One region of the Nonomuraea sp. KM88 genome, then DNA from elsewhere that is predicted to be linked to it. Evidence: riboswitches for the same ligand, from Rfam matches in the RefSeq annotation. Region 1 holds a riboswitch; the other holds the start of a gene.

What was found. A riboswitch is a leader RNA that binds a small molecule or an ion and turns the genes downstream of it on or off. The one in region 1 is predicted to bind glycine.
Region 2: another riboswitch for glycine. It lies ahead of gcvT (glycine cleavage system aminomethyltransferase GcvT); the one in region 1 lies ahead of gcvP (aminomethyl-transferring glycine dehydrogenase).

The regions. Positions count from the first base shown of each region.
Region 1 covers NZ_JBQQCC010000005.1:260,954-284,100, reverse strand. The annotation lists gene ACTWPV_RS17865 (M24 family metallopeptidase) at 1-173, opposite strand, end outside; gene ACTWPV_RS17860 (PP2C family protein-serine/threonine phosphatase) at 320-1,540, shown strand; gene ACTWPV_RS17855 (5'-3' exonuclease) at 1,572-2,465, shown strand; gene menD (2-succinyl-5-enolpyruvyl-6-hydroxy-3-cyclohexene-1-carboxylic-acid synthase) at 2,462-4,123, opposite strand; gene ACTWPV_RS17845 (o-succinylbenzoate synthase) at 4,120-5,013, opposite strand; gene ACTWPV_RS17840 (AMP-binding protein) at 5,152-6,297, shown strand; gene ACTWPV_RS17835 (hypothetical protein) at 6,341-6,679, shown strand; gene ACTWPV_RS17830 (RNA polymerase sigma factor) at 6,863-8,209, shown strand; gene ACTWPV_RS17825 (hypothetical protein) at 8,273-8,671, opposite strand; gene ACTWPV_RS17820 (TetR/AcrR family transcriptional regulator C-terminal domain-containing protein) at 8,786-9,346, shown strand; gene ACTWPV_RS17815 (DUF5999 family protein) at 9,547-9,744, shown strand; gene ACTWPV_RS17810 (alpha/beta hydrolase family protein) at 9,711-10,382, opposite strand; gene ACTWPV_RS17805 (hypothetical protein) at 10,464-10,811, shown strand; gene ACTWPV_RS17800 (tetratricopeptide repeat protein) at 10,921-11,718, opposite strand; gene gcvP (aminomethyl-transferring glycine dehydrogenase) at 11,812-14,643, opposite strand; glycine riboswitch at 14,822-14,921, opposite strand; gene ACTWPV_RS17790 (MerR family transcriptional regulator) at 14,980-15,600, opposite strand; gene ACTWPV_RS17785 (bifunctional nuclease family protein) at 15,748-16,218, opposite strand; gene ftsR (transcriptional regulator FtsR) at 16,351-17,010, opposite strand; gene ACTWPV_RS17775 (FHA domain-containing protein) at 17,078-17,590, opposite strand; gene ACTWPV_RS17770 (sugar phosphate nucleotidyltransferase) at 17,859-20,363, opposite strand; gene ACTWPV_RS17765 (CDP-alcohol phosphatidyltransferase family protein) at 20,368-20,949, opposite strand; gene ACTWPV_RS17760 (GNAT family N-acetyltransferase) at 21,206-22,000, opposite strand; gene ACTWPV_RS17755 (phosphoribosylanthranilate isomerase) at 22,000-22,587, opposite strand; gene ACTWPV_RS17750 (response regulator) at 22,750-23,147, opposite strand, start outside.
Region 2 covers NZ_JBQQCC010000017.1:161,953-169,926, forward strand. The annotation lists gene ACTWPV_RS38470 (hypothetical protein) at 1-206, opposite strand, end outside; gene ACTWPV_RS38475 (FadR/GntR family transcriptional regulator) at 264-968, opposite strand; gene ACTWPV_RS38480 (glutamine synthetase family protein) at 1,093-2,463, shown strand; gene ACTWPV_RS38485 (aldehyde dehydrogenase family protein) at 2,474-3,820, shown strand; gene ACTWPV_RS38490 (3-oxoacyl-ACP reductase) at 3,829-4,593, shown strand; gene ACTWPV_RS38495 (gamma-glutamyl-gamma-aminobutyrate hydrolase family protein) at 4,603-5,295, shown strand; glycine riboswitch at 5,349-5,446, shown strand; glycine riboswitch at 5,466-5,565, shown strand; gene gcvT (glycine cleavage system aminomethyltransferase GcvT) at 5,600-6,685, shown strand; gene gcvH (glycine cleavage system protein GcvH) at 6,682-7,071, shown strand; gene ACTWPV_RS38510 (L-serine ammonia-lyase) at 7,144-7,974, shown strand, end outside.

The DNA of each region.
Region 1 (23,147 bases):
CCGGAGGCGGGCACCACCAGGCACGTCAGCCGCTCCAGCGGCTTGGCGTCGTAGCCGCTGACGTAGCGCAGGTCGGGACCGGGAGTGAGGAGCAGGGCGTCGAGACCGCTCTTGGCGGTGGCCTCGTGAACGGCGGCAAGGCGGGAGGTGGGATAAAGATCTGAGGACGTCACAGGCCCAAATCTACTCCTGACGGCGCCTCCTAAAATCCGCGAAAAGCTCTCACGACACCGGAAGATGTCGCTACACTCCGCCCCACGTCGCTCACGTAATGTGAGGCCAATTGTCCAGTTCCACTGCGCTTTGAGAGTGAGACCCCATGGTCGACGTCATAGGCGCCGCCGGGCTGCTCGGGCACGGGAGCGACGCCGAGCTGCTGGCGGTACGACTGGCGCACGCCCAGCGGCTGGGCAACATGGGCTGGGCGGAGTGGCACCCGCACACCGGCGAGACCATCTGGTCCGACCAGGTCTACGTGATCTTCGGGCGGGACCCCGCCCTGGGCCCGATCCCGCTGCCCGAGCTGGCCGAGCTCGTCGAACCCGCCGACATGGGCGCGCTCGACCGCCTGCTGTGGTCAGTCGAGCGCGGCTCCGAACCGGTGCAGGCCGAGTTCCGCATCCGCCGCGGAACGGGCTCCGGCGAGCTGCGTGACCTGCGGGTCGTCCTCGAGCCGCTGACCATGCCCGGCGGCCCCGTGGGCATGCACGGCGTCATCCAGGACATCACTGGCCGCCGCCGCGCCGAACGCATGGTCTCCGAATCGCGCCGGCAGCTCCTCGAATCCCGCGAGCAGGCCGCCGAGGAACGCCACGTCATGCTCGCGATGCGCGACGCCGTCCTGCCGGGCCCCGCCGGACGCCTCGACCTGCCGCACGCCAGGATCGCCGTACGCTACGTGCCCGCGGAGAAGAGCGCCAACCTGGGCGGCGACTGGTTCGAGGCCGCTCACGCGCCCGACGGCCGGCTGCTGCTGGCCGTCGGCGACGTCTCCGGCCACGGCCTGCCCGCCATCGCGCGCATGGCCCAGCTCCGCCACGCCCTCGTCGCCCTCGCCATGACCGGCCGGCCCGCCCACCGCCTGCTGGCCTGGCTCAACGAGCTGGTCATGCACCAGGTGAAGGACACCACCGCCACCGCGATCGTCGGCCACCTCGACCCCGGCACGCGGGTGCTCACCTGGAGCCAGGCGGGCAACCTGGCGCCCATCCTGGTGCGCGACGGCGTGGCCAGCCGGCTCGCCCAGCCCCGCGGTGTGCTGCTCGGCGCCGGCTGGCCGGGCCCGTACGAGCCGGCGACCACCCGGCTGCTGCCCGGCGACCTGCTGCTGATGTTCACCGACGGGCTGGTCGAGCGGCGCACCCGCGACATCGACGTCGGCCTCGACCTGGTCATGGCCGCCGCCCGCGACGTGTCCGTCCGCGACCTGGAGTCGGGTCTCGACCGCCTGCTGGCCGACATCGGCGGCCCCAACCCCGAGGACGACGCGTGCCTGCTCGCCGTCGGCGTGCCCGCGTGCGAGGAGGAGCGGTCCGGGTGAGCGGCGAGAGTGCGACGATAGAGGCGTGCTCATGCTTCTGGACACCCCATCGCTCTACTTCCGCGCCTTCTACGGCGTCCCCGAGTCGGTCAAGGGGCCGGACGGCTCGCCCGTCAACGCCGTACGCGGGCTGATCGACATGATCGCCACCCTCGTGCGCGGCCACTCCCCCACCGCGATGGCGGCCACCATGGACGCCGACTGGCGGCCCGCGTTCCGGGTGGCGGCGATCCCGACGTACAAAGCGCACAGGGTCGCCCACGGCGACACCGAGGAGGTGCCCGAGGCGCTCGTGCCGCAGATCGCGGTCATCCAGGAGGTGCTCGACGCGCTCGGCATCGCCCGCCTGGAGTCGCCGGGCTACGAAGCCGACGACGTGATCGGCACGCTCACCCACCAGGCCGCGGGCGCCGTCGACATCGTGACCGGAGACCGCGACCTGTTCCAGCTCGTCGACGACGCGCGCCCCGTACGCGTCCTCTACACCGCCCGCGGGATCCGCAACCTGCAGATCGTCGACGAGGCGTTCGTCACCGCCAAGTACGGCATCCCCGGGCGTGCCTACGCCGACTTCGCGACGCTGCGCGGCGACCCCAGCGACGGCCTGCCCGGCGTCGCCGGCGTCGGCGACAAGACCGCCGCGGCGCTCATCACCCGCTTCGGCTCGCTCGACGCCCTGCTCGAAGCGCTCGACGCGGGCGTCACCGACGGTTTCCCCGCCGGCAGCCGCACCCGCCTGGCCGCGGCCCGCGACTACCTGCGCGCCGCACCCGCCGTCGTCGAGGTGGCCTCCGGCGCGCCGCTGCCGGCGGCCGACCTGACCCTGCCGGCCAAGCCGCGCGACCCCGAGGCGCTCGTCCGCCTGGCCGACCGCCACGGGCTCGACAGCCCGCTCAACCGGCTGCTCGACGCCCTGGGCGGTTAGCTCTCGAGCAGGGCCAGGACGGCCGCCTGGGCGGCGTCGCGCAGGCGGCCGTGCACGAGCACGTTCTCCTCGCGGTCGGTGCGCACCTCGACCAGGCGCGGCCCTTCGCCTCGCAGCGCCTTGGGCAACTCGGTGATCTCGCCCACCAGCGTGTACGGCGTCCCCGTCGCGGCCGCCACATGGCCGAGGTCCACCCCGTGCGGCGTGCCGAAGACCCGCTCGAACGGATCGCGGACCGCCGCCTGGGGCAGCAGCGAGAAGATGCCGCCCCCGTCGTTGTTGACGACCACGAAGCACAGGTCGGGCCGGGGCTCGCGGGGCCCGAGGATCAGGCCGTTCTGGTCGTGCAGGAACGACAGGTCGCCCATCAGCGCGTACGCCGGGCCGTTGTGCGCCAGCGCCGCCCCCATGGCCGTCGACACCAGCCCGTCGATGCCGGAGGCGCCCCTGTTGGCCATCAGCCGGATGCCGCGCCGCGGCCGCATCGCCTGGTCGAGATCGCGGATCGGCATCGAGGAGCCGCAGAACAGCAGGGCTCCGTTGGGCAGCGCGTCGACCAGGTCCCTGGCCAGGCGGGGCTCGCTCGTGCCCGATACGTCGAGCACCTCGTCGAGCGCCGTTCTCGCCGCCTGGTCGGCCTGGCGCCAGGAGTGCAGCCACGTGTCGTCACCGGAGGCCACCGGGATCTCCACGGCCTGCGCCACCTGCGTGGCCGACCTGGTGGGGTCGGGCCAGCGGTCGAGGTCGGGCGCCACGACGATGTGCTCCCCCGCACGCCGCAACCACGACAACAGCGGCCGCGACAACCCGGGACGGCCCAGCGTCACCACCACGTCGGGCAGGTGCGTGTCGGCGAACTCGGGCGTGCCCAGCAGATAGTGGTAGGTGGAGACGGCGTGGTCGCCGTAGCGTCCGCCGCCGTTCGGCTCCGACAGCACCGGCCAGCCCGCCATGCCGGCCGCGGCGACGTAGCGGCGCACGTTGGCGGCTCCGTCGCCGACCACGAGCACGCCGCGTCTGGTCGGCGGGAGGTGCAGGGCGACCGGTGGAGGCGCGACCCTGGCCCGCACCCAGGGGCCGTTGGCGCCGCCGTCGAGCGGCTCGCACCAGGCGGTGTCGCCGTCGGGGATCAGCGGTTCCCTGAAGGCCAGGTTGAGGTGGACGGGCCCAGGCGCGGCCGGGCCCGACGCCCGCTGGTAGGCGCGGCAGGCCAGCGACCGCCAGTAGGCCACCTGGCCCGGCCGGTCCTCCGGCACGCCGACCTCGGCGAACCAGCGGGTGGCGTCGCCGTACAGCTTGATCTGGTCGATCGTCTGGTTGGCGCCGGTGCCCCGCAGCTCGGGCGGGCGGTCGGCGGTGAGCACCAGCAGCGGCACGTCCGCCTCGCCCGCCTCGATCACGGCGGGGTGGAAGTTGGCGACGGCCGTGCCGGAGGAGCAGATCAGCGCCACCGGGCGCTCGGAGCGCTTGGCCAGCCCCAGTGCCAGGTAGGACGCGGAACGCTCGTCGATGCGCACGTGCAGGCGCACCCGCGACTCGGCGTGCAGCGCCAGCGCCAGGGGCGCGGAGCGGGAGCCGGGGGCCAGCACGACGTCGGTCAGGCCGCAGCGCACCAGCTCGTCGATCAGCACCGTGGCCAGCGCGGTAGCGGGGTTCAACGTGACGCCTCCTGCATCCGGCTCAGCCACTGGGGAGAGTCGATTTCATATGCCGACAAATGCTGATAATTCACCGTCGGACGCCGTACGGCCAGCCGCCCGTCCACCGGCACCAGCGAGTCGTCCACGACGTCACCCGACAACAAGGGCATCGTGCCCAGCCCGCACGCGTACGGCAGGGACGGCAGCGCCGCGGCCAGCGCCAGCCCCGCGGCCAGCCCCACCGACGTCTCGACGGCGCTGGAGACCACCGCGGGCAGCCCGCACGCCTCCACCACCTGCAACGCCGCGCGCACCCCGCCCAGCGGCTGCACCTTGACCACCGCGATGTCGGCCGCCTCCGCCGCCTTGACCCGCAGCGGGTCCTCCGCCCTGCGGATCGACTCGTCGGCCGCGATCGGCACGTCGCACGCCCGCCGCACCGCCGCCAGCTCGTCGAGGGTGGCGCACGGCTGCTCGGCGTATTCCAGCCCGAACCGGTCGAGGCGCTTGAGCCGCTGCACGGCCTCGCCGACCTCCCACGCGCCGTTGACGTCGACCCGCAGCCGGCCGGACGGGCCGAGCGCGTCGCGCACGGCCTCGACCCTGGCCACGTCGTCGTCGAACGTCTGGCCCCGCTCGGCCACCTTCACCTTCGCCGTGCCGCAGCTGGAGCGGCGCACCATGTCGTGGGCCCGCACGGGATCGACGGCGGGCACGGTCGTGTTGACGGGCACGCTGTCGCGCACCGGCTCGGGCCAGCCCTCGAAGGCCGCCTCTCGGGCGCAGGCCAGCCAGCGGGCGCACTCGCGCGGGCCGTATTCGGGGAACGGGGAGAACTCGCCCCAACCGGCGGGACCCTGGAGCAGGACCCCTTCCCTGACGGTCTGCCCGCGAAAACGCGTGCGCATCGGGATGCGGAAGACATGGACCCGGTGGTGATCACGGTGGTGATCACGGTGACCTGGCCCGTGCTCGGGCTCCATGGGAGAACGCGTCACGACCCTCCCTGCACTTCTGTCCGACCTGTCGCCACTAACCTTACGAGCATGTGGAGGAACCCGTCGCATCCGGACCGTCCGCTTCACGCCATTGTGCAATCTCCAGGACCTGCCCTGTTCGCGGCGATCCGGGACGCGCTCGCGGGCGACGGCCCGGCCGTGCTCCCCCTTCCGCCCGGCCACTCCGAGGCCGCGCTGGCGACCCTGCGCCCCACCCACGTCAACGGAGCCCTCCAGGCCGGCGGCGAAGGCGTGCCGGGCGACGTCGCGGTCGTCATCGCCACCAGCGGCAGCACCGGCGCCCCCAAGGGGGTGCTGCTCTCGGCCACGGCCCTGCGCACCTCGGCCGCGGCCTCCCTGCGCCGCGTCGAGGCCTCCAAGGGCGAGCGCTGGTTGTGCTGCCTGCCCGTCTCCCACGTCTCGGGGCTGCAGGTGCTCGTGCGCGCCCTGTTGTCCGGGAGCGAGCCGATCATCCACCCGTCGTTCGACCCACACGCGGTCCTCGCCTCCGGCGCCGACCACGTCTCCCTGGTGCCCACCCAGCTGCACCGGCTCGTCGGGCTGGGCGCGGACCTGTCGGTCTTCCGCACGATCCTGCTCGGTGGCGCGGCGCCGCGGCCCGGGCTGCTGGAGCAGGCGAGGGATCTCGGGGCGCGGCTGGTGACGACGTACGGGATGAGCGAGACGTGCGGCGGCTGCGTGTACGACGGCCAGCCCCTTTACAATGTAGATCTCAAGGTCGGCGACGACGGCCTGATCAGGATCGCCGGCCCCGTGTTGTTCTCGGGCTACCGTTTCGGCGGGCCGGCCCCGCTCGAGGGCGGCTGGTTCGTCACCTCCGACCTCGGCGAGCTGACCGGGGGCCGCCTGCGCGTGCTGGGCCGCGCCGACGATGTCATCAACACCGGCGGCGAGAAGGTCGTGGCCGGCGCCGTGACCGCCGTGTTGTGCACGCATCCCGAGGTGGCCGACGCCGCCGTGTTCGGCACGCCCGACCCCGAATGGGGCGAGCGGGTCACGGCCGTCGTCGTTCCCGTCAACCCCGACACACCCCCCACGCTTGCACAATTAACGGCATACTGCCGCGATAGGCTTCCCCCCTATGCCGCCCCACGCGAGCTGCGCCTGGAGCTCCGGCTGCCGCTGTTGCCGAACGGAAAGACCGACCTTGTGCGGTTGAGGGCAGGAACCTGATGAGTTGCGGCTGCGTCAAACCGGGGAAAGGGAGGGAGCCTTCATGGACCAGACCCGCAAGATGTGGGCATCCGTCGCCGTCGTCGGCGTGATCGTGGTCGGAGGCGCCTCCATCGCGGCGGCCGCCTCGGCGGGCAAGCTCTCGCAGGTGGGCGAGGAGACCAGGGCCGTGGTGGAGCAGGCGTCGCCGTCCGGCGGGCCAGAGACCTCCACGTCCGATCCCAGTGGCGATCCCAGTGGCGACCCCACCGGCGACGACGTCGTCGTCTCCCGCGAGGTCAACCCCGATCCCGGCCAGGTCATCGAATACTGGACCGGCGAGCGCATGGAAGACGCCGATCCCATGCCGATGCCCGAGGTCTCGATCGAGGTGGGCGACTAGCGAGCGAGCCGAAGGGGTGGTCCGCCAGAAGAGGCGATCCGCCCCTTTTTCATGACATTCGTCCGCACGGGGGAACAAATGGCGGCGATTGGCGTTATTGATACTGGTGCGCCGTGCGGACGACGAAGCCGCCCCACCACAACCTGCCTGATCGCTTCTACTCCGTACGGAGGAGGTGTCCTCATGCCCAGAACCGCCTTGGCGACCCCGCCCGTGTCTCTCGACCAGTTGCTCGAACGAGGGCGAGCCCAGGGTCACCTATCTCTGGCGGAGCTGCGGGACGCGTTCGGCAAAGCCGGGATCAGCCCCTCTGAGGGCCGCACGATATTGCGTGAGCTGTCAGAGGCCGGCGTGAGCCTGGCCGCCGAGAACGAGCCGTCTCTCAGCACGACCGCCACCCCCACAAAGACCACCCAGAAGAAGGCGGCGACTCCCAAGAAGGCTTCGCGGGCCAAGACTACCGGCCGCAAGGCAGCAGAGGCAAAAATCCTTTCCCCGGCGGACGCGAAGTCCGTCATCCCCCCGGACCCCAAGCCGGAGCACGAGGAGGACGTGCCGGAGGAGATCGAGCTGAGCGCCGAGGACGACGGCGACGCCGTCGACCTCGACGACACCCAGTCGGTCATGGGCGACTCGGTGCACACCTACCTGAAGTCCATCGGCCGCCGCACGCTGCTCACCGCGGCGCAGGAGGTCGAGCTGGCCAGGCGGATCGAGGCCGGCCTGTACGCCGAGTACAAGCTCGAGACCCAGCCCGATCTGCCGCCCGCCGCGCGGGAGGACCTGCGCCTGGTCGTCGAGGACGGCAAGCAGGCCAAGGACCACATGCTGGAGGCCAACCTGCGCCTGGTCGTGTCGGTGGCCAAGAAGTACACCGACCGCGGCATGTCGCTGCTCGACGTGGTCCAGGAAGGCAACCTGGGGCTCATCAGGGCGGTGGAGAAGTTCGACTACACCAAGGGCTTCAAGTTCTCGACGTACGCCATGTGGTGGATCAGGCAGGCCATCCAGCGCGGCTTCGCCGACTCGGCGCGGACGATCCGGCTGCCGGTGCACGTGCTGGAGATGTTGTCCAAGCTGTCACGCATCGAGCGCGACATGCACCAGCGCCTGGGACGCGAGCCCACCCCCGAGGAGCTGGCGGTCGAGCTGGACAAGACCCCGGACCAGATCGAGGAGCTGCTGCGCACCAGCCGCCAGCCGATCTCGCTGAACGCGACGATCGGCGAGGACGGCGAGACCACGATCGGCGACCTCATCGAGGACGTCGACTCCCCCGAGGCGTCGGAGATCGTCGACCGCCAGCTGCTGGGCGACCAGCTGCGCGGCGTGCTCGACAACCTCTCACCGCGCGAGTCGAAGATCATGGCACTGCGCTTCGGCCTGGTGGACGGCAAGCCGCACACGCTGGACGAGATCGGCAGGCACCTGGGGCTGACCCGGGAGCGGATCCGCCAGCTGGAGAAGGAGTCGCTGTCCAAGCTGCGCCACCCGAGCAACACCCGCCCGCTGCTCGACTGGGCCAGCTGACAACGGAGCCCCGGCACACCACGTGCCGGGGCTCTCGTTTCCTGGACGCCTGGTGACCGGCGCTCAGACGGTGGCGGGCACCGGGCGCGGCACCCGCGGGATGCCCCACATCCGGTTGTCCTCGCGCAGCGTGCGCAGGCGCTCGACCTGTGCCGTCCACATGGCCCCCGCGGGGGTCGCCTTGGCCTTGCGGCGCGCGATCCGGTCGTCGTAGGCCTTCACCCCGAACGTGGCCCGCTGCCCCGCCTCCGCGGCCCGCAGCGTGTCGGTCAGCGCCCGGTCGAGCGCCTGGCCCGCGGCCAGCAGCTCGATCTCGTCGGCCGCCGAGGCCTGCAGCTCGCGCAGCGTCCGCTCGGCCTCGCGGGCCTTCTCGAGCAGCTCGGGGAAGCTCCTGGAGATCTCCTGGTCCGCGTGGAAGCGAACCTCGGCCTCCCGGCTCACCCGCGGACGGAAAAACGCCATCGACTCGGCCCCTTCACGCTGTCGTCATTCGTTCCGACGCTTAGCGTACGCCGTCCCGCGACACGTGCGGAAATCGGCCAGGAGCGAGCGCCTTTACATAGTAAGATGATCTCCATGCCCGCCAAGCGACCACCCGTCCCCCTCTCCCGCGAGCGCATCATCGAGGCCGCGCTCCACATCGCCGACGGCCAGGGCCTGCGCCGGCTCACCATGCGCCGCCTGGGCGACGCCCTGCAGGTGGAGGCGATGGCCATCTATCACCACCTGCCCCGGGGCAAGGAAGCGCTGATGGACGCGCTGGCCGAGCACGTCACCGCCATCCACGTCGAGCAGCGCTCCACCTGGCAGGAGACGGCCAGGGCCTGGTGCCGGGCGAGCAGGGAGGCGCTGCGCGAGCATCCCGGCGTGCTGGCCCTGGCCCTCACCAAGCCGCCCAAGGGCGCCACGGCGGTCGCCGTCAAGGAGCAGACCGAGCAGCTCGCCGACGCGGGGCTCCAGGACGCCGCCGAGGCCGTGCGCACGCTGCGGGCCTTCGTCTTCGGCAGTGTCGCCGTCGAGGTGCAGCAGTCAGGCTGGGCCGACCCAGACGTCGATGAATGGGTCAGACGGGACGAAAGAGCTGATATCGACTTCGAGCGCGGGCTCGACGCTCTCCTCAAGGGATTGCAAACGTGATGCGCGTGTCGCGCTTGGCCGGTTATCCTGCATAAGGCACGCTGTGTCGAAGGTCACACGCACCAGGGATCCTCCTGTAACAGCCCGAACGGGCTATGTCGGAACGCGTGACACAGTCGCACACTTGCCAGGACAACAACCCGAGCCGGCTCCCGCCCCTCCAGAACGGGAGCATCCCACGAGATATCGGAGGCACGCCGATGTGCCCGCACGACCCGGCCTGTCCGGATGCCGAGGCGCCTGACCGCGAGGCGGCACGCACCCTCGCCTGCCACCCCGAGCAGGGGTGGAGCCTGCTCTGCAACGGCGTCGTCCTGTTCGAGGACACCGGCGAGCTGCTGCCCAGCGGCACCGTCATCGCACCTCATCGGCCCGATCCGCTGGTGGGCGCGGCCTGATCCGCACGCGGGCGGCGCCGCCGGCCGGTGCTGCCCTGCCGTGGCGGCCCGCCGTAGCGGGTGATCCACTCCGCCACGACCTCGCCCACCCGGGCGGGGTCCTTTTTCAGGTCATGGCCCTCTCCCGGCAGCACCACCAGGCGCGCGGCATCCGCGGCGTCCGGCACTCCGAAGGGGTCACGATCACCGTTCACGACCAGCACGTCCACCCCGGCGCCGCGTAGCTCCCCGGCCCGGGAGCGCTCCGGCTTCCCCGGCGGATGCAGCGGAAAGGCCAGCGCCACCACCGCCGCCGCGCCGACCGCCTTCGCCGTACGGCACGCCACCCGAGCCCCGTTGCTCCGCCCGCCCTGCACGAGGGGCAGCCCCGGCAGGCGCGCGCGCAGCTCGGCCAGCACGATCTCCCACGCCTCGTCCTGCCTCGCCGGCGGGCCCGGCGCCCGCGCCCCCGCCATCCTGAACGCCTGCGTCACCCGCGCCACGCTGGCTCCCACGCCCATGGCGGCGTCGCGCACGGCCAGCAGATCGGGAGCGTCCACTCCCCCGGCCGAGCCATGGGTCAGGACCAGCAGCAGCCGCGCGCCCGGCACCTCGTCGATCTCCACGAGCGCGGGCCCGCGCGGGGTCATCACCTCCATGCCAGCACCGTACCTGGGGAGGATGACGCGCTAGCCCTCAGGTCGGATGACGACACCACTTCCGGGATGGATGATGACCTTATGCCGGACCAGCGTCCCATCAGGGAAGACCTTCAGGCCACGCTCGACGCCCGCCGCGATCTCGGGCCCGACTACGAGGCGGCGCTCGTCGACTCGTTCACCGAGCGCCTCGAGGCCACCATCGCCGCCCGGGTGCGGGCCGAGCTCGACCGCCACGGGCCCCCGCCGCACAAGAAGTCCGCGCCGGGCGCGACGATGATCCCGGTCGCGCTGGGCTCGATGGGCATGGGCATCCCGCTGACGGCCATCGGGGTGGTCAACGCCGGACTGGTGGGGCTGATCATCACGTGGCTGGCCATCGTCATCATCAACGTGGCCGCCGCGGCGGCCATCATGCGCCGCGGCTGACCTCCGGCCGGCGGAGGGAACGGGAGCACCTCCGCCGGCCCGCGGGCACGCCCGGGAGGAGCGCCTCGGTGGCATGGGCCGGGACGTCACGCACACCGGGCCCCGGGCGTCAGGTGTCGCGCTGGTAGCGGAGCCTGACCTCCGCGGCCAGCGTCTCGTCGGCGTGCTCCAGCCCGTACGACCAGACCCGCCCCGCGTCGTCGTCGCGCCCGCGCAGGGGCAGGGTGCGGGCGAGCAGCTCGATGGCCAGCGCGCTCGTCTGCGCGTCCGCGCCTCCCTCCACGGTCTCCGCGAACTCCGCGCAGGCCAGCTCAAGGTGCGCGATGCCGAGCCGGACCCGCAACCCCGGCGTCTCCTCCTCGGGCACGGCCTCCAGGGCGTCCAGGAGGAGCTCAGCCGCCGCCCCGGGCTCTCCGTGCTCCATCAGCAGGTCGGCCAGCTCCTGCGCGGCGCGCGCGGCGACCTCGCCGTCGCCGGCCGCCATCGCGGCCCGCAGCTCCTGCTCCGCCTCCTCGAGGTTGAGCGCCCGCACGGCCAGCCGGGCCAGCGCGAGATGGGCCAGCGGGACGTACGCGGCCGCGCCGACCCCCAGCACGGCCTGCCAGGCGGCTCTGGCCTGCTCGGCCCGCCCTTCGCGTTCGAACCCCTGGGCCAGGTGGCAGGCGGCCTGCGAGGCGTATTCGGGGTGCCCCGTCGCCAGCGCGGTCCTGGCGGCGGTCCTGGCGGCCTCGACGTCGCCGCGCTCCTCCAGCACCACGGCCAGCCCGACGGCGGCCTGAGCCCTGTCGGGCTCGTCGGGGTCGGCGGCGAGCTCGCTGAGGATGGCGGCGGCGCCGTCGAGGTCGCCGCGTTCGGCCAGACGCCGGGCGGTGTCGAGAGGCGGGGTCTCCAGCTCTGAGGACGTCAAGAGAGCTCCTTCTGGCGACGGTCGCCCTGAGCCTAACGACTTCCGGCGATCATGTCTGCCCGGTTGACGCCGAAGGTCTGGCCCTCCCGGTGACTAGTCCTCGTACGCCTCCAGCGGGGGGCACGAGCACACCAGGTTGCGGTCGCCGTAGGCCTGGTCGATGCGGCGCACCGGCACCCAGTACTTGCCGTCGCGCAGCGACGGCAGGGGGTAGGCGGCCTCGGTCCGCGTGTACGGGTGGTGCCACTCGTCGGCGCTCACCGACTCCGCGGTGTGCGGCGCGTTGCGCAGGGGGTTGTCGGCCTTGTCGTAGTCGCCGGACGCCACCTTGGCGATCTCGCCCCTGATGGCGATCATCGCGTCGGCGAACCGGTCGAGCTCGCCGAGGTCCTCGCTCTCGGTCGGCTCGATCATGAGGGTCCCGGCGACGGGGAACGACATGGTGGGCGCGTGGAAGCCGTAGTCGATGAGGCGCTTGGCCACGTCGTCCACGGTGACGCCGGTCTCCTTGGTGATCTGGCGCAGGTCGATGATGCACTCGTGGGCCACCAGCCCGCCGCGTCCGGTGTAGAGCACCGGGAAGTGGGGGGCCAGCCGCTTGGCGAGGTAGTTGGCCGACAGGATGGCCTGCTCGGTGGCCGCCGTGAGCCCGTCGGAGCCCATCATCCGGATGTACGCCCACGAGATCGGCAGGATCCCGGCCGACCCGTAGGGCGCCGCGGAGACGGGCCCCACCGGCGAGCCGTCGCGCAGCGGATGACCGGGCAGGTAGGGCGCCAGGTGGCCGCGGACCGCGACCGGGCCGACGCCGGGGCCGCCGCCGCCGTGCGGGATGCAGAACGTCTTGTGCAGGTTGAGGTGGGACACGTCGGCCCCGAACTCGCCGGGCTTGGCCAGCCCGACCAGCGCGTTGAGGTTGGCACCGTCGACGTAGACCTGGCCGCCGGCCTGGTGGACCTTGGCGCAGATCTCGGTGATGGTCTCTTCGTAGACGCCGTGCGTCGACGGGTAGGTCACCATGATCGCGGCGAGCGCGTCGCGGTGCTTGGCGATCTTGGCGTCGAGGTCGGCCAGGTCGACGTTACCCTCGGAGTCACAGGCCACGACCACGACCCGCATGCCGGCCATGACGGCGCTGGCGGCGTTGGTGCCGTGGGCCGAGGAGGGGATGAGGCAGACGTCCCGCCCGCTGTCACCGCCCGCGTTGTGGTAGGCGCGGATGGCCAGCAGCCCGGCGAACTCGCCCTGGGAGCCGGCGTTGGGCTGGATGGAGACGGCGTCGTAGCCGGTCACCTCGGCCAGCCAGCGCTCCAGCGTGCCGATCAGCTCGAGGTAGCCCTCGGCCTGGGCGGCGGGCGCGTAGGGGTGGACGGCGGCGAACTCCGGCCAGGTGATCGGCTCCATCTCGGTGGTCGCGTTGAGCTTCATCGTGCAGGAGCCCAGCGGGATCATGGACCGGTCGAGCGCGATGTCCTTGTCCTGCAGCCGGCGCAGGTAGCGCAGCATCGCGGTCTCGGAGCGGTGGTCGTGGAAGACCGGGTGGGTCAGGTAGGCGGACTCGCGCAGCAGCGGGGCGGGCAGCGCGTCGGCGGCGCCCTCGACGTCGGTGCGGGGGGTCGTGACCCCGAACGCGGCCTGCACCGTGGCCAGGTCGGCGGCTCCGGTCTTCTCGTCGCAGGCGATCGAGACGTGGTCGGCGTCCACCTGCCAGAGGTTGACGCCCCGCTCGGCGGCGGCGGCGACCACGGCGGACGCCCGCCCGGGCACGCGCACGAGCACGGTGTCGAAGAACTCGGCGTGCACGACCTCCACGCCAGCCCGGCGCAGCCCCTCCGCCAGGGCTGCGGCGTGGCGGTGCACCCGGTGGGCGATGCGGCGCAGGCCCTCCGGGCCGTGGTAGACGGCGTACATGCTCGCGATGACGGCGAGCAGGACCTGCGCGGTGCAGATGTTGCTGGTGGCCTTCTCGCGGCGGATGTGCTGCTCGCGGGTCTGCAGGGCCAGGCGGTAGGCGGGGTCGCCGTCGGCGTCGACGGAGACGCCGACCAGGCGGCCGGGCAGCTGCCGCTGCAGGCCCTCGCGTACGGACATGTAGGCGGCGTGCGGCCCGCCGAACCCGAAGGGCACCCCGAACCGCTGCGAGGAGCCCACGGCGATGTCGGCGCCCAGCTCGCCGGGGGCGGCCACGAGCGTCAGTGCCAGCAGGTCGGCGGCGGCCACGACGAGGGCGCCCGCCTCGTGCGCGGCGGCGGCCACGGCGCGGAAGTCACGCAGCCGGCCGGACGCTCCTGGGTACTGGACGAGCACGCCGAAGCACTCGGGCAGCTCGCCGTCGAGGGAGTGCTCCACGAGCGTGATGCCGAGCGGCTCAGCCCTGGTGGCGAGGACGGCCTTGGTCTGGGGCAGCGCGTCGGCGTCGACCACGAACACGGCGCTCTTGGACTTGCCCGCCCTGCGGGCCAGCGTCATGGCCTCGGCCGCGGCGGTCGCCTCGTCGAGGAGCGAGGCTCCGGACACGGGCAGGCCGGTGAGGTCGGAGACGACGGTCTGGAAGTTGAGCAGCGCCTCGAGGCGGCCCTGCGAGATCTCCGGCTGGTAGGGGGTGTAGGCGGTGTACCAGCCCGGGTTCTCCAGCAGGTTGCGGCGGATGACGGCGGGCGTGACCGTGTCGTGGTAGCCCAGCCCGATCATCGAGGTCAGCACCTGGTTACGGTCGGCCAGGGCGCGCAGCTCGGCGATGGCCTCGGCCTCGCCGGCGGGGGCGGGCAGCGTGAGCCGGTCCTTCGCCCTGATGGACTCGGGGACGGCGACCGCCACCAGATCCGCCACGGACTCGAAGCCCACGGCCTCGAGCATGCGCTGCTGTTCGGACTCGGAGGGGCCGATGTGCCGGGACGAGAACGGCGGGGCGGACAGATCGGTCATGGAGATGCCTCCCGAGGCTGTGGAGACCGGCGCCAGGGCGCGGGCGTGTGCCGGATCTCCCCCTCTGTCAGCGCGGGCCCCGGACAAGCGCGGGGCCGCGACCTGAGAGCTTCACCCCGGTGGGGCTTGCACCGTCGGTGAGGCGCGCCTGGCGGGTGCGCCTGCTTTCCAGAGTTGCCTCGCCCGAGCGGTACGGGATGCCTGAGAGATTCCGGGGAGGGTTGCTCCTTCGGCGCCCCGGAGCCCAGGGGGCCCGGAGACTCTCCCGCACGGGGTCGTCGGCCTTTCTGCCCTCAGGTTACTACGCCCGATTCGTACGGCTGCCAGGAGCCGTACTCACCCCGTGCGGCGGGCGCGGCGGCGGCGGGCGAGTTCGTCAGCGGGATGGTCGGCCGGGACGGTGTCCTCGACCGCCGCGCGTTCCCCCGGCAGCTCCGCGAGGGAGCCCTCGACCTCGCGCCAGACCCGGCCGAGCGCGATGCCGAACACGCCCTGCCCGCCCTGGAGCAGGTCTATCACCTCGTCGGCCGAGGTGCACTCGTAGACGCTGACGCCGTCGCTCATGAGCGTGATCTGCGCGAGGTCGGCGACCCCGCGGTCACGCAGATGTTGCACGGCCGTGCGGATCTGCTGCAACGACACCCCGGTGTCGAGGAGCCGCTTGACGACCTTGAGGACCAGGATGTCGCGGAAGCTGTAGAGACGCTGGGAGCCGGAGCCCTGCGCGGCTCTTATCGTGGGCTCGACGAGGCCCGTGCGCGCCCAGTAGTCGAGCTGCCGATAGGTGATGCCGGCCGCCGAGCATGCCGTCGGCCCGCGGTATCCGATGTCGCCCGGCAGCGCCGCGGGCTGTTCGTCGAAGAGCAGACCCTGCTCCCCGGCACGCTGCCGCGCGCTTTCGCGCCGCACCGGATCTTCCTGGCCGGCCGTCTTTCCCTCGCCGCTGCTGACCGCCACGCGGACCTCCGGCTTTCTCTCATCCCGTGGCCTGATCTGGGGGTACGTGAAGCGCGGCCACGGGTTTCACTTGCACCGTAGGACCGCGACCATGCTCAGTCAACGATCCGGCTCGGCGCGTCGTGAAGCGTAAATGCACTGAAATACCTACCCCGCCCGGCCGAAGTCCTCGGGAGTGATCGTGTCAAGAAACTCCCTGAACTTCTCCACCTCGTCTTCCTGGTCGTCCGGGATGATCACCCCGGCCTCCTGGACGACCTCTTCGCTGGCGAAGATGCGCGCCCCGGTGCGCAGGGCGAGCGCGATCGAGTCGGACGGCCGCGCGCTCACCTCCACGCCGTTGGAGAACACCAGGTCGGCGAAGAAGATGCCGTCACGCAGGGCGACGATGTTGACCGCCCGCAGGCCTACGCCCAGCGCGCTCAGCACGTCACGGAAGAGGTCGTGGGTGAGCGGCCGCGGCGGAGGCTCCTCTGCCTGGGCCAGAGCGATGGCCGTGGCTTCCGTCATGCCAATCCATATAGGAAGGAACCGCTCCCCGTGTGCCTCCTTCAGCAAGACGATCGGCTGATTTGTGGGCATTTCAACCCGAACGCCCACAACCTCCATCTGCAACACGGGCTGCTCCGTATTCCTGACCGGTGACCCGGCACAGCTATTTGGTCGTTGCTTCTGCTGACTGGCTTCTGCATTTCAACGTAACACCCGGCGGGCCTGGAATGTGCCGCCGCCTCCCAGCTCGCCGCGGTCTCAGCGCCCCAGCACGGACCGGACACCCGTGCGCACAAGGGATGCGTGCAGGTCGAGCAGGAGTGCGGAAAGCTCCCTGGCCACCTCGTCGGCCTCGCCGATGGCGCCGGGGGCGCGCCGCTTGAGTATCGGTGCGACGGTCTGCTCGACCAGGCCGCACTCGCGCTCGGCCGCCGCCTTGACCGCGCGCAGATGCCGGGCGCGCAGGCCGAAGCGGGCCAGGGCGCCGACGGTGCGGGCCACCGCGAGCGCCTCCTCGTCGTAGCGACGGGCCACCGGGGCGAGCAGGCCGTAGTCCTCCAGCTCGGCGAGGGTCTCCTCGTCGATGCTCGCGGCCTCGATCAGCTCGGCCCGGCTGAGCCTGATCTCCTGCTTGCCGTTGTCCTGCAGGGCGCGCGGGCGGCCGAAGCCCTCCGCCATCTTGTCCTTGATCACCCGCAGCGGCAGGTAGTGGTCGCGCTGCTCGGTGAGGATGAAGCGCAGCTGCTCCACGTGCAGGTGCGTGAACTTGCGGTAGCCGGACGGGCTGCGCTCGGGCTCGATCAGCCCTTCGCCCTCCAGGAAACGGATCTTGGAGATGGTGACATCGGGGAACTCGCCCTGCAGGAGCGCGAGCACCTCCCCGATGCTCATGTGCGAGCGTGCCGCCTGCGACGTCATGCGCGCTCCTCCCCTTGCCGCATGGTCACGCACGAGACGGCGTCCGCCGGTCGCCCGCTTCGCCCCCTCATGCCCCGGAGCTGCCCCGCATCAGGAAGACAAGGCGGAACTTGCCGATCTGCACCTCGTCGCCGGAGTGCAGGGGAACCTCCTCGATCCGCTCCCTGTTGACGTAGGTGCCGTTGAGGCTGCCCACGTCGCGCACGGAGAACTGGCCGCCGCGGTGGCGGTAGAACTCGACGTGGCGGCGGGAGACGGTGATGTCGTCGAGGAAGATGTCACTCTCCGGATGGCGCCCGGTCGTGGTCAGGTCCTTGTCGAGCCGGAAGCGGCTGCCCTGGTTGGGCCCTCTGGTCACCGTGAGCAACGCCGCGCCGGGCGGCAGCTGCTCGACCAGCGCCCGCTCGGCCAGGAGCATGTCGCCTGTCTCAGCCTCATACGCCTCGATTCCCGCCACCGAGATCGTCGATGTGGTGTCCCCGGAGACCTCGAGTCTGGTCAGCGGTGACCCACAGCGGGAACAGAAACGGGCATCCTCGGGGTTGGCGTGCCCGCACTGCGTGCAGTAGACGCTCGGCATCGATCGGCTCGGCCTCCTACCGCGAAGACGCGGCGACGGTGCTCTGGAGCGCGCCTCGCTTCGCTTTTTCAAGTTTGCGAATGCCGCAACTTACGCTGATCAGCGGCAAAGGTCAAGACGGGGCGCTGGACTGTGGTCAGGACGCAGACAAAGTTACCGCCGCCCCTGCCCTGCGGTCCATGCCGCCGCGCGTTTCTACATTACGATCTTGCGGGACCGTCCGCGCACAATCGCGGCCCGGCCGTTCTCGCGCCCGCCCGGCCGCGGGTCACGTGGCGGCCTGTTCCACGACGCGGGCCCAGCGTTCGAGCAGCGCCTGCGCGCCGTCCACGTCGGAGGCCTCGGCCCACAGGTCGGTGACGGGCTCGGCCGCGGCCGGCAGCACCAGCACCCAGCTGCCGTCGTCGCGGGCCACCCGCACCCCGTCGGTGGTGTCGATGCGGCGGCCCTCCGGCTCGGCCTCGGCCGCCTCGATGACGGAGCGCATCACGGCTCCCTTGGCCGCCCACGGCGTGGGCACGGTCCGCCTGAGCAGCTTCACCTCGGGGATCCTCGCGTCGATCTGGCTGAGCGACAGGCGGGTGCGGGCGACCAGGCCGAGCAGGCGCAGGAACGCGGCCAGCCCGTCGATCGCGGGGCTGAACTCCGGCACCACGAAGCCGCCGCGCCCGTCGGCCGCGAAGATCATGTCGGGGGCGGCGGCGGCCGAGGTGAGGGCGTCGAGCGCGGTGGACGTCCACTGCACCTGCACGCCGTGGAAGCGGCACACCTGCTCGGCGACCCTGGTCGTGGTGACGGGCAGGGCCACCCGGCCGCTCCTGCGTTCGGCGGCCACGAGGTCGAGCACGACGAGCAGCGCGCGCTCCTCGCTGATGAGCTGGCCCATCTCGTCGACCAGGGCGATGCGCTCGCCGACCGGGTCGAACCTGACGCCGAAGGCCGCCCGCGAGGAGCTGACCAGCTCCGACAGGCGTTGCAGGTCGCGCCGCCGACCGGCGAGCGTCTCCGTGGGCGAGACGTCGTCGAGGCGGGCGTTGACGGTGAGCACCTCGACGCCGACCCGGCCGAGCAGCGTGGGCAGCACCAGCGAGGAGGTGCCTCCCGCGCAGTCGACGACGACCTTCATGTCCTTGACGCCGGTCACGCCGGCGTGACGCAGCAGTTCGTGGGTGTAGTCCTCGACGGCCCTGGCCGGGTAGGCGAGCTCCGCGATCTCCCCGGGGAAGGCGCGGCGGAACTCCTGGCGGGAGAAGACCCGCTCCAGCTTGCGCTGGGCGGCCGGGGGCAGGTCGGCGCCGCGGTCGTCCATGATGACGATGTCCACGCTCTGCGGGTCGCCCGGCGTGGTGCGCAGCGCGATCCCGCCCGCCGCCGAGCCCCTGGCGGTGTGGAAGCGGGCCACCGGCAGCGGGGCCGCCTCCAGATCGAGCACGTTGATCGCGCCGGCGGTCAGCGCGCCGATGACGGCCCGCTTGAGCGCCCTGGCGGCCAGGGAGCAGTCGCGCGAGGTGACGACGTGCTCGCCCTTCCTGAGGGTGGTGGCGTACGCGCTGGCCAGGCGGACGCACAGTTCGGCGGTGATCTCGACGTTGACCAGGCCGCTGACGCCTCTCGTGCCGAAGAGGTTGCGCTGGCCGCGCGACTCCCAGATGACACTGGTGTTGACGACCGCGCCGGCCTCGATCGTCTTGAACGGGTAGACCCGGACGCCGCTGGAGACGTACGCCTCCGCCTCGATGACGCATTCGTCCCCGATGACGGAGTTCTCCTCGATGCGGGCGCCGGACATCACGTCGGTGCTCTTGCCGATGACGCAGCCCCGCAGGTGGGCGCCGGGGCCGAGGTAGACGTTGTCGTGGACGACCGCGCGGTGCAGGAAGGCGCCCTCGCGGACGACGACGTTGTTGCCGAGCACGGTGTATTCGCGCAGCTCGGCCCCCGCCTCGACTTTGGCGTAGTCGCCGATGAGCAGCGGGCCCTTGAGCACGGCGTCGGGGTCGACCGCGGCGGAGTCGGCGACCCAGACGCCCGGCGAGAGCTCGAAGCCGCCGATGTCCACCGCGACCCTGCCGGACAGGGCGTCGGCGTGGGCCTTGAGATAGCTCTCGTGGGTGCCGACGTCCTCCCAGTAGCCGTCGGCCACGTAGCCGTAGATGGCCGCGCCGCGGGCCAGGAGCGCGGGGAAGACGTCGGAGGACCAGTCGACGGGCTCGCCGGTGGCCACGGCGTCGAGGACCTCGGGTTCCATGACGTAGACGCCGGTGTTCACGGTGTCGGAGAAGACCTGTCCCCAGGTGGGCTTCTCCAGGAAGCGCTGCACCCTGCCCTCGTCGTCGACGATGATGATCCCGAACTCGAGCGGATTCGGCACACGTTTCAGCCCGATGGTCACCAGGGCGGCATTCTCGCGATGGAACCGGATCATGTCCGTTAAATCAATATCCGTCAGAGCGTCGCCGGAGATGACCAGGAAACGATCGTCGCGGAGGCGGTCGGCGGCGTTCTTGACGCTGCCCGCGGTCCCGAGGGGCAGGTCCTCGGTGGCGTACTGGAGGTTCATGCCGAGCTCGTCGCCGTCGCCGAAGTAGGTGCGCACGAGAGCGGCCAGGAACTGGACGGTGACCACCGTCTCGGTGATGCCGTGCCGCTTGAGCAGGCGCAGTACGTGCTCCATGATCGGGCGGTTGGCCACGGGGAGCAGAGGCTTGGGCTGGTTGGCGGTCATCGGACGCAGCCGAGTGCCCTCCCCGCCCGCCATGACGACCGCCTTCACCCGATCACTCCTTCTTGGCCGAGATTACGAGCCGGCGCACCTGTACCACATACAGCACCCCCGCCCACCAGTACAGGCCCGTTCCCCATAGGGCGAACGCCCACCCGACAATTCGGGCTATATCGGCATACCACCCAGTGTGGGAGGCAAGGAAGAGGAGAGGGAAGGCGTACATGAGATTGAACATGGCGGCCTTGCCCAGGAAATGCACCTGAAGTGCCTTATAGCCATGTTTGCGAAGTACGGGGAAGGAACACGCGACGAAGAGTTCGCGACCGACGATGACCGCGACCAGCCACCACGGGATGACGTCGCGCAGCAGCAGCGCGAAGATGGTGGCGAAGACGTAGAGCTTGTCGGCGGCCGGGTCGATGATCCGGCCCAGCCTGCTCGTCTGGTTGAAGGCCCGGGCGATCTTTCCGTCGAGCCAGTCCGTGAACCCGGCGACCGCGAGGATCCCGATCGCCCACCCGTCCGCCTTGGGCCCCAGAACCAGCCAGAGGAACACGGGGACGCCCAGGAGGCGCAGGAAGCTCAGCAGGTTAGGAACCGTCCAGATCCGGTCCTCGGCGGAAGTATCGCTCACGCAGGAGACCCTACTGCGTGGAACTCCACCGCAGCGGTCCCGCCCGAACTCCCTTCACGGCGGGCCCCGCGGCCTCGACGGCGGTCCGGGGCGCCCGCCGGCCGCTCGCACACGAGCGCCCGCTCACCGCCCGCTTCCGGTCCGGCGGGCCCCTGGGCACCGCCTCCGCGGGTAGCCGGAGCGGGTAGCCGAGCGGGGTCGCCAGAGCGGGCCGTCAGAGCAGGCCCGCCGGAGCAGGCCCGCCGGAGCAGGGCCGTCAGGCGCGGAGGAAGGCGTGGGTGGAACCGAGGGGTTCGAACCCGAGCCGGCCGTAGAAGTCTTTCGGCCAGTCGGCCGCATCGGCCACCAGGAAGATCAGCTCGGCCTCCGCCTGCTCCGCGAGCAGCGCGGTCATCAGGGCCCGCGCATGGCCCTTGCCCCGGTGCTGCTCGCCGGTGAAGACGCCCTCGATCTGGGCGACCCCGCCGTCGACGTACAGGTCGGCCCTGGCGGCGATCTCCCCCGCCTCCCCGTCGCCGGCGCGGACCCCGCGGAAACCCACCGTGCCCGCCGTGCCCGCCCCGCGCAGCCGGCGCTCCACGCGCCGGGCGAGCCCGTCGATCACGTCGTCGGGCGCCTGCGGCAGCGCCTGGCGCCAGTCGCGGCGCAGCACGGGCAGCAGCTCCGGCAGTTCCAGCCGGTCGGCCGCGGGCGGGTCGTGGGGGATCGCGCCGCGGTAGGCCATGATCAGGTTGGTCTCGTGCTCGTAGCCGGCGGCGGCGAAAGCGGGTGCGAGGGTGGTGCCGAGCCGGTCGTCGTCCACGCACACCAGCCGGTGGGCCCGCTCGGCGAGCACCTCGTCCGCCGCCCGGAGCAGCTCGTCCGCATCCGGGTCGCCGGACCAGACGATCAGCTTGTTGTCGTCGTAGGAGCGGGGGAAGCTGTCGTCCAGCACCGCGAACCCGCCAGGGACCGGCACCTCGACGGGCGCCCTGCGCCGGGCGAAGGCGTGGGTGAAGCCGATGGCACGGGCCAGGTCTCCCGGCGCGGCAGCGCGGGCGTGCCCGTCCATCAGCCGCGTACGGCCGTCAGGAACGCCCTGATGAGAGCCGGGTCCTTCACCCCGGGCGACGTCTCCACGCCGCTGGACACGTCGACCCCCCACGGCTCGGCCGCCGCGATCGCGTCGGCGACGTTGCCCGGGGCGAGGCCGCCCGCCAGCAACCACCGGCCGGACGGCCTGCCGCGCACGGCCGCCCACTCCCAGGGCAGGCCGGATCCGGCGTGTGGCGCGTCGACGATGAGCAGGTCCTCGTCGAAGGCGCCGCACCGCAGGTCCGCCTCCGCGTCGACGGCCCTGACCAGGCGCACACCGAGGTCCTTCAGAGCGGTGAAGTCGCCGTGCGGATGCCTGCCGTGCAGCTGCACGGCCCGCACCCCGGAGGCCAGCGCGGCCGCGCGCACCGTCTCGGGGTCCTCGCCCCGGAACACCCCGACGGTGAGCACGTGGGCGGGAACGAGCGCGGCCAGCGCGGCCGCCCGCTCGACGGTGATCCTGCGGGGGCTGCGGGTCATGACCAGCCCGATGGCGTCGGCTCCCGCCTCGACGGCGGCGGCAACGTGCTCGGGCTCGCTCAGCCCGCAGATCTTCACGTACACACTCCCGACCTTAGCGGCGGCGGACGCCCTCCGGCGACCGCGGCCCTCCGGCGGTCAGGACCGTCCGGCGGCGACCCCGCAGGACGTGCCGCCGGCCGGTACGCCGGCCCGCCCGCCGCCCCGCATACCGGCGGCGCTCAGCCGGAGGGCGGGGGCGAGCGCTCAGCCGCGGGGCGGGCGTACGGGGCGGAAGGAGGCGTCGACCAGGCCGGTGCGGTGGGCGACGACGGCGGCCTGGATGCGGTTGCGCAGGCCCAGCTTGTCCATCGCCGCCGCGATGTGGGTCTTGACGGTGGTGACGCCCACGTACAGTTCCTCGGCGATCTCCGCGTTGGACAGACCTGCCCCCACCAGGGCGAGCACCTCGACCTCCCGCTCGGTCAGCCCGGCGGGCGGGGCGGGCGCGACGTGCTGCTCCCCCGCGGCCAGGAACCGCTCCACGACCCTGCGCAACACGGACGGCGCCAGCAGTTGCTCCCCGGCCGCCGCGCGGCGCACGGCGTCCACCATGCGCTCGGGATCGTCGTCCTTGACCAGGAACCCGACCGCGCCGGCCCGCA
Region 2 (7,974 bases), on a different contig from region 1:
CCGCCGGCCATCATCAGCACGACGCCGAACACGACGTGGTGGATGTGCATCTCGCCCACGCTGACGTTGCGGAACCAGCCGATCTTCGCCCTGATCAGGCGGACGTTGATGCGCGTGGCGATGAAGGCGACGATGAGCGCGACGAAGTAGCAGAACAGCGGCAGCCGTCCTGTGGCGATGATGGTGTGCTGAAACCAGGTCCCCATGATGCTGGAAACGATGCTACGAGCCGATGAGCCCTTTATGCGCGCAACCGGCGGCCCTCAGGCCAGGAACGCGCGCAGGAGGGCCGCCGTGCCCTCCAGGTGCTCGGCCACCGCCTGCCGGGCCGCGTCGGGGTCGCCCGCCAGGATGGCGTCGACGATGGCCTGGTGCTGCACGGCGGCGTGGTCGAGGTTGACCTGGAGCATGGGGATGGCGTTGAGCAGGTCGCTGACCCGCGAGCGGGCGTCCGCGCAGGTCGTGGCGAGCAGGGGCGAGCCCGTCAGCTCGGCGATCGCCAGGTGGAAGGCGGTGTCGAGCCGGCGGTAGTCGTCGAGGCCGGCCTCGTTCACGTCGGCGAGCCGGCGTACGAGCACCGCCCGCTGCCCCTCCGCCGGCCGGGACATCGCCAGCACCTGGGCCGCCCCGCACTCGACCGCCAGGCGGAACGTGAGGGCGTCCGACAGGTCGGCCATGCCCATCTCCTTGACGGCCTCGCGCAGGTGGCCGGCGTCCGGCTCGGGCGGCGCGTACGTGACGAACGCGCCGCCGTAACGGCCCCTTCGCACCTCGAGGTATCCCGCGTCGGACAGCGCCCGGATGGCCTCGCGCAGCGTCACTCTGCTGATGCCGAGCCTGACGGCCAGCTCGCGCTCGGGGGGAAGCTTGTCGCCCGGCGCGACCAGACCGAGCTTGATGGCCTGGAGCAGGCGTTCCACGGTCTCCTCGAAGGCGTTGCCGGCCCGGACCGGGCGCAGCACCGTCATCAAACGCGCCGACTCGTCCAACGTGTCCTCAGGTCTTGACAAGGGATCCCGCCATACACATCAATGGTCTAAGACTAGCCCAATCAACGGGGACGCGTGTCAGCGCAGATCGGAGCGGCGTAGCGTGAGCGATGGAGCGAGCACCGGATACCTTTCCGTCAGCGAGCTGCGCGACGAGGTGGCGTCCGGGCGGATCGACACCGTGCTCCTCGCGATCGCCGACATGCAGGGCAGGTTGCAGGGCAAGAGGCTGTCCGCACGCTATTTCCTCGACGAGGTGCTGCACCACGGCTCAGAGGGGTGCAACTACCTGCTCGCGGTCGACGTGGACATGAACACCGTGGCCGGCTACGCGATGTCGTCCTGGGAGCGCGGCTACGGCGACTTCGTGATGAAACCCGACCTGACGACGTTGCGCCGGGTGCCGTGGCAGGAGGGCACCGCCCTGCTGATGGCCGACCTGACCTGGGAGGACGGCGGCGACGTGCCGCCCTCCCCCCGCCAGGTCCTGCGCAGGCAGCTCGCCCGGCTCTCCGAGCGGGGGCTGGCCGCGTACGTCGGCACCGAGCTGGAGTTCTGCGTCTACGACGACACCTACGAGCAGGCGTGGCAGCGCGGCTACCGCGACATGTCGCCCGCCAACCTCTACAACGTCGACTACTCGCTGCTGGGCACCGCCCGCATCGAGCCCCTCCTCCGGCGGATCAGGCGCGACATGGAGGGCGCCGGGCTCTACGTCGAGTCCGCCAAGGGCGAGTGCAACCTGGGCCAGCACGAGATCGCCTTCCGCTACGCCGAGGCGCTGAAGACCTGCGACAACCACGCCATCTACAAGAACGGCGCCAAGGAGATCGCCGCCCAGGAGGGCAGGTCGATCACCTTCATGGCCAAGCCGAACGAGCGCGAGGGCAACTCCTGCCACATCCACATCTCGCTCAGGAGCCTCGACGGCGACCCCGTCATGGCCGGGCCGGGGCCGTACGGGCTCTCTCAGCTCGGCGCCCGCTTCATCGCCGGGCAGCAGGCCTGCCTGCGCGAGCTCACCCTCCTGTACGCCCCCAACATCAACTCCTACAAGCGTTACGTGCCGGGCAGCTTCGCCCCCACGGCGATCAAGTGGGGCGTCGACAACCGCACCTGCGCGCTCAGGCTCGTCGGGCACGGGCCGTCGCTGCGGATCGAGAACCGCGTGCCGGGCGGTGACGTCAACCCGTACCTCGCGGTGGCGGGGATGGTGGCGGCCGGGCTGCACGGCATCGACAACGAGCTGCCGCTGGAGGACGCGTTCGAGGGCAACGCATACGACTCGGGCGCGGAGACCGTTCCGCACACGCTGCGGGACGCGCTCCCCCTGTTCGAGGGGTCGAAGCTGGCCCGCGAAGCGTTCGGCGAGGAGGTCGTCGAGCATTACGCGAACAACGCGCGCGTGGAGCTGGCGGCGTTCGACGCGGCGGTGACGGACTGGGAGATGTTCCGTGGTTTCGAGCGAATGTGACGGGTGACCGATGAAGATCGTCAATCCGGCGACGGAGGACGTCGTCGCCGACGTCGAACTGGCCGACGCGGCCGAGGTCGACCGGGCGGTGGAGCGTGCCGGGAAGGCGTACGCCGCCTGGCGGCGGGTGGCGCCCGGCGACCGGGCACGGCTGCTGAGGAGGTTCGCCGACCTGGTGGGCGAGCACGGCGAGGAGCTGGCGCGGCTGGAGCTGGCCAACGCCGGGCACCCGATCGGCAACGCCCGCTGGGAGGCCGGCGCCGTACGCGACGTGCTGCACTTCTACGCCGGGGCGCCCGAGCGCGACCACGGCAGGCAGATCCCGGTGCCCGGCGGCGTGGACGTCACCTTCCAGGAGCCGCTGGGCGTGGTGGGCGTCATCGTGCCGTGGAACTTCCCGATGCTGATCATGTCGTGGGGGGTGGCCCCGGCGCTGGCGGCCGGCAACACGGTGATCGTCAAGCCGGCCGAGTGGACTCCCCTGACCGCGCTGAGGCTGGCGGAGCTGGCCCTGGCCGCGGGCCTGCCCGAGGGGGTGCTCCAGGTGCTGCCCGGGGCGGGGGAGGTCGCGGGCGCCCGGCTGGTGGAGCACCCCGGCGTGGCCAAGATCGTGTTCACCGGCTCGACCGAGGTGGGCAAGGAGATCGCGGCCAAGGCGGCGGCCCAGGTCAAGCGGGTCACGCTGGAGCTAGGCGGCAAGTCCGCAAATATCATCTTCGCGGATGCCGATCTCGACAGAGCGGCACAAGCCGCCCCCTACGCGGTCTTCGACAACGCGGGACAGGACTGCTGCGCCAGGTCCCGGCTGCTCGTCCAGGCAAGCGTGTACGACGCCTTCATGGAGCGCCTCTCCGAGGCCGTGCGCGGCGTCGTCGTCGGCGACCCCCGCGACGAGAGCACCGAGATGGGCCCGCTGATCAGCGCCGAGCACCTCGACCGCGTGCGCGGCTTCGTCCAGGACGGCGCCCCCTACCTCCAGGGGTCGTGCCCCGAGGGCAAGGGCTACTGGTTCCCGCCGACCGTGCTCACCCCGGACGTCACCGACCGTGCGTTCACCGAGGAGATCTTCGGGCCGGTCGTGTCGGTGGCGCCCTTCGAGGACGAGGCGGACGCCGTACGCATCGCCAACGACACCCCGTACGGGCTGAGCGGCTCCATCTGGACCCGCGACGTCGGGCGCGCGCTCCGCGTGTCCAGAGCGGTCGAGGCGGGCGCCCTGTCGGTGAACTCCAACGCGTCGGTCCGCTACTGGACCCCGTTCGGCGGCTTCAAGCAGTCAGGGCTGGGCCGGGAACTCGGCCCCGACGCCCTGGCGGCGTTCACCGAGACCAAGAACGTCTTCATCTCCTGGGAGTGAGGCAGCACGTGAAGAGATTGCAGGATCGGGTGGCTGTGATCACCGGCGCGGGCGGCGGCATCGGGCTGGCCACCGCGCGCAGGTTCGCCGACGAGGGCGCCAAGGTGGTCTGCGCCGACCTCGACGAGGAGGCGGGCGTCAAGGCCGCGAACGAGGTCGGCGGCCTGTTCGTACGCGTCGACGTGGCCGACGAGGACGACGTCGCCCGGATGTTCCGTACGGCGTTCGACACCTACGGCAGCGTGGACATCGCCTTCAACAACGCCGGCATCTCGCCGCCCGACGACGACTCGATCCTGGAGACCGGCATCGACGCGTGGCGCCGCGTCCAGGACGTGAACCTGACCAGCGTCTACCTGTGCTGCAAGCACGCCATCCCGTACATGCGGCGGCAGGGCAGGGGCTCGATCATCAACACCGCGTCGTTCGTGGCCGTCATGGGCTCGGCGACCTCGCAGATCTCCTACACGGCGTCCAAGGGCGGGGTGCTGGCGATGTCGCGCGAGCTGGGCGTGCAGTTCGCTCGCGAGGGCATCCGGGTGAACGCGCTGTGCCCGGGCCCGGTGAACACGCCGCTGCTGCAGGAGTTGTTCGCGAAGGACCCCGAGCGGGCGCAGCGGCGCCTGGTGCACGTCCCGGTCGGGCGCTTCGCCGAGGCGTCGGAGATCGCGGCGGCGGTCGCGTTCCTGGCCAGCGACGACGCGTCGTTCATCACGGGCAGCGAGTTCCTGGTGGACGGCGGCATCTCCGGCGCCTACGTCACGCCGCTCTAGGGGGTCGTCGTGCGACGTCCCGTCATCGGGGTCACGTGTTACGTGGAGCCGGCGACGTTCACGGTCTGGCAGGACATGCCGGTCGCGCTCCTGCCGTACATGTACGTCGAGCAGGTCGTCCGGGCCGGCGGCCAGCCGGTCGTGCTCCCGCCCGCGGGGGACGCCGCGCAGGTGGTGAGCCGCCTGGACGGGCTCGTCCTGGCCGGGGGCGGCGACATCGATCCGGCGAGGTACGGCGAGACGCCGGAGGAGCGTACCGGCTACATCCGCGAATTCCGCGACCAGGCCGAGTTCGCCGTGCTGGCCGCCGCCCTCGACGCCGGGCTGCCCTTCCTCGGCATCTGCCGGGGCCTCCAGGTGCTCAACGTCGCTCTTGGCGGCAGCCTCCACCAGCACCTGCCCGACGTGGTCGGCCACACGGGTCACTCCCCCGCGCCCGGACGGTTCGGTCACCTGCCCATCACCCCCGTCCCCGGCACCCGCCTGGCCAAGGCGCTGGGCACGGCGCCCGTGACGGTGCCGCACTATCACCACCAGGCCGTCGACCGGCTCGCCCCCGGCCTCACCGTGACCGCGAGCGCCGCCGACGGCACCGTCGAAGGGGTGGAGCTGGACTCGGGGCCGTTCACCGTGGCGGCGCAGTGGCACCCGGAGGCGGCCGAGGACCACGCCCTCTTCGAGGCCCTGGTGGCCGCCTGCTGACCAGCGAACGCGACAAGACCCCCAAATCACTACTAGGCTGGCGTGACACACCAGCAAACCGTGCGGGAGAGCACCCTGACAGCCGGTCAGGGTCCCTGAAGGAGCAAGCCCTCCCCGCGAACCTCTCAAGGCAAAGGACCGCACGGCTGACCGGGAGCATGTCTCTTCGGAAGGTGACCTCTGGAAAGCAGGCCCGCAGGGTCTCGCCGAAGGTGAAAGTCCGGCAAAACTCGGGCGAAGCTCTCAGGCATCGATGACAGAGGGGGAGGATGCTGGCATCCAATCCTGTCCTGAGGTGCGATAAATGTCCCGACCTACTCCGCTACGAGACGTGCACGAAAGCCTCGGCGCGACGCTGACCGACTTCGCGGGCTGGCTCATGCCACTCCGGTACGGGAGCGAGTCCGCGGAGCACAGGGCCGTCCGCGAGGCCGCCGGGCTGTTCGACCTCTCGCACATGGGCGAGATCTTCGTGACCGGGCCGCAGGCCGCCGCCGCCCTGGACTACGCGCTGGTCGGCAACATGTCGGCCGTGACGCCCGGACGAGCCAGGTACACCATGATCGTCAACGAGCGGGGCGGGGTGCTGGACGACCTCATCGTCTACCGGCTCGGGGACGAGGAGTTCATGGTCGTCGCGAACGCCTCGAACTACGAGAAGGTCGCCGACGAGCTGGAGAACCGCTCCAAGGCGTACGACGCCGTGGTCGACGACCGTTCGCAGCAGTACGCCCTGATCGCCGTCCAGGGACCCCGCTCCCAGGAGATCCTCGCCACGCTCACCGACGCCGACCTGGCCGGGCTCAAGTACTACGCGGGCCTGCCCGGGCTCGTCGACGGGCGGCAGGCGCTCATCGCGCGCACCGGCTACACCGGCGAGGACGGGTTCGAGCTGTTCGTGGCCGGCCAGGACGCGGTGCCGCTCTGGAACGCGCTCGTGACCGCGGGCGAGCCGTACGGGCTCAAGCCCGCAGGACTGTCCAGCCGCGACACGCTCAGGCTCGAGGCCGGCATGCCCCTGTACGGCAACGAGCTGAGCGCCGAGCTGACCCCGTTCGACGCGGGGCTGGGCAGGGTGGTGAAATTCGACAAGCCGGGCGACTTCGTCGGCAGGTCGGCGCTCGAGGCGGTCAAGGACGACCCGCCGCGGCGCCGTCTCGTCGGTCTGGTCGCCCGGGGCCGCCGGGTGCCGCGCCACGGCTACCCGGTCACCAAGGACGGCGCCGTCGTCGGCGAGGTCACCAGCGGTGCGCCCTCCCAGACTCTGGGCAAGCCCATCGCGCTGGCCTACGTGGACACCGGCGCCGACTCAGGCCTGGCTGTGGACATCCGGGGCAGCCATGAACCCATGGACCTGGCCGAGCTGCCCTTTTACAGGAGGAACAAGTGAGCAACATCCCTGACGACCTGAGCTACACCAAGGAACACGAGTGGGTTTCCGGGGTCGAGGACGGCCTCACCGTGACCGTCGGCATCACGGCCTACGCCGCCGACGCCCTTGGTGACGTCGTCTTCGTGCAGCTCCCCGAGGTCGGTTCGGTCACCGAGCCGGGCGACTCCGTCGGCGAGGTCGAGTCGACCAAGTCGGTCAGCGAGATCTACACGCCCGTCGGCGGCGAGATCGTCGAGGTCAACCAGGCCATCGTGGACGATCCGAGCCTGGCCAACAGCGACCCGTACGGCGAGGGCTGGATGTTCCGGGTGCGCATGGAGGGCGACCCGGAGGACCTGCTCTCCGCCGAGGAGTACGCCGCGCTCACCTCGGGCGAGTCCTGACCCTGCCAGGCCTCATCGGCTGACGCCGGGGCCCGCGTCCGGGCCCCGGCACTCATGAAGGGCGCATCATCAATGGCGATCAGCGTCTTCGATCTGTTCAAGATCGGTATCGGGCCGTCGAGCTCCCACACGGGAGGCCCGATGGCCGCGGCCCACAAGTTCGCCCGCGGCCTGCATGAGGACGGCCTGCTGCCGCGCGTGGCCCGGGTGGAGGCCATCCTGTACGGCTCGCTCGGCCTGACCGGGAAGGGCCACGGCAGCGACAAGGCGGTCCTGCTGGGCCTGTCCGGCGAGAAGCCGGAACTGGTCGACGTCGACACCATCGAAGGGCGTCTGGCCGAGATGCGCGAGTCGGGCAGCGTCCGGCTGTACGGCATGCGCGAGATCCCCTTCGTCGTCGGCCGGGACCTCGTCTTCGAGCGCAAGATCTCGCTGCCCGAGCACCCCAACGGCATGCGCTTCACCGCCTACGACGCGGCGGGCGAGCAGCTCAGGGAGAAGATCTACTTCTCGGTCGGCGGCGGCTTCGTCGTGGACGAGAAGGCCACCGGCGCCGACCGCATCAAGCCGGACGACACCGTCCTGCCCTACCCCTTCACCACCGGGGAAGAACTGCTCAAACACTGCACGAACACCGGCCTGTCGATGTCCGCGCTCATGCTGGAGAACGAGAAGGCGTTCGGGCGCACCGAGGAGGAGGTCCGCGCGGGCCTGCTGCGCCTCTGGCAGGTCATGTCGGAGTGCGTGCGCCGGGGCATCTCGAAGGAGGGCGTCCTGCCCGGCGGGCTCAAGGTCAAGCGCCGCGCCAACCAGTTGCACCGCCGCCTGCAGTCCGAGCCGGCCGAGAAGGACCCGCTGCAGGCCATGGACTGGGTGACGTTGTTCGCGCTGGCGGTCAACGAG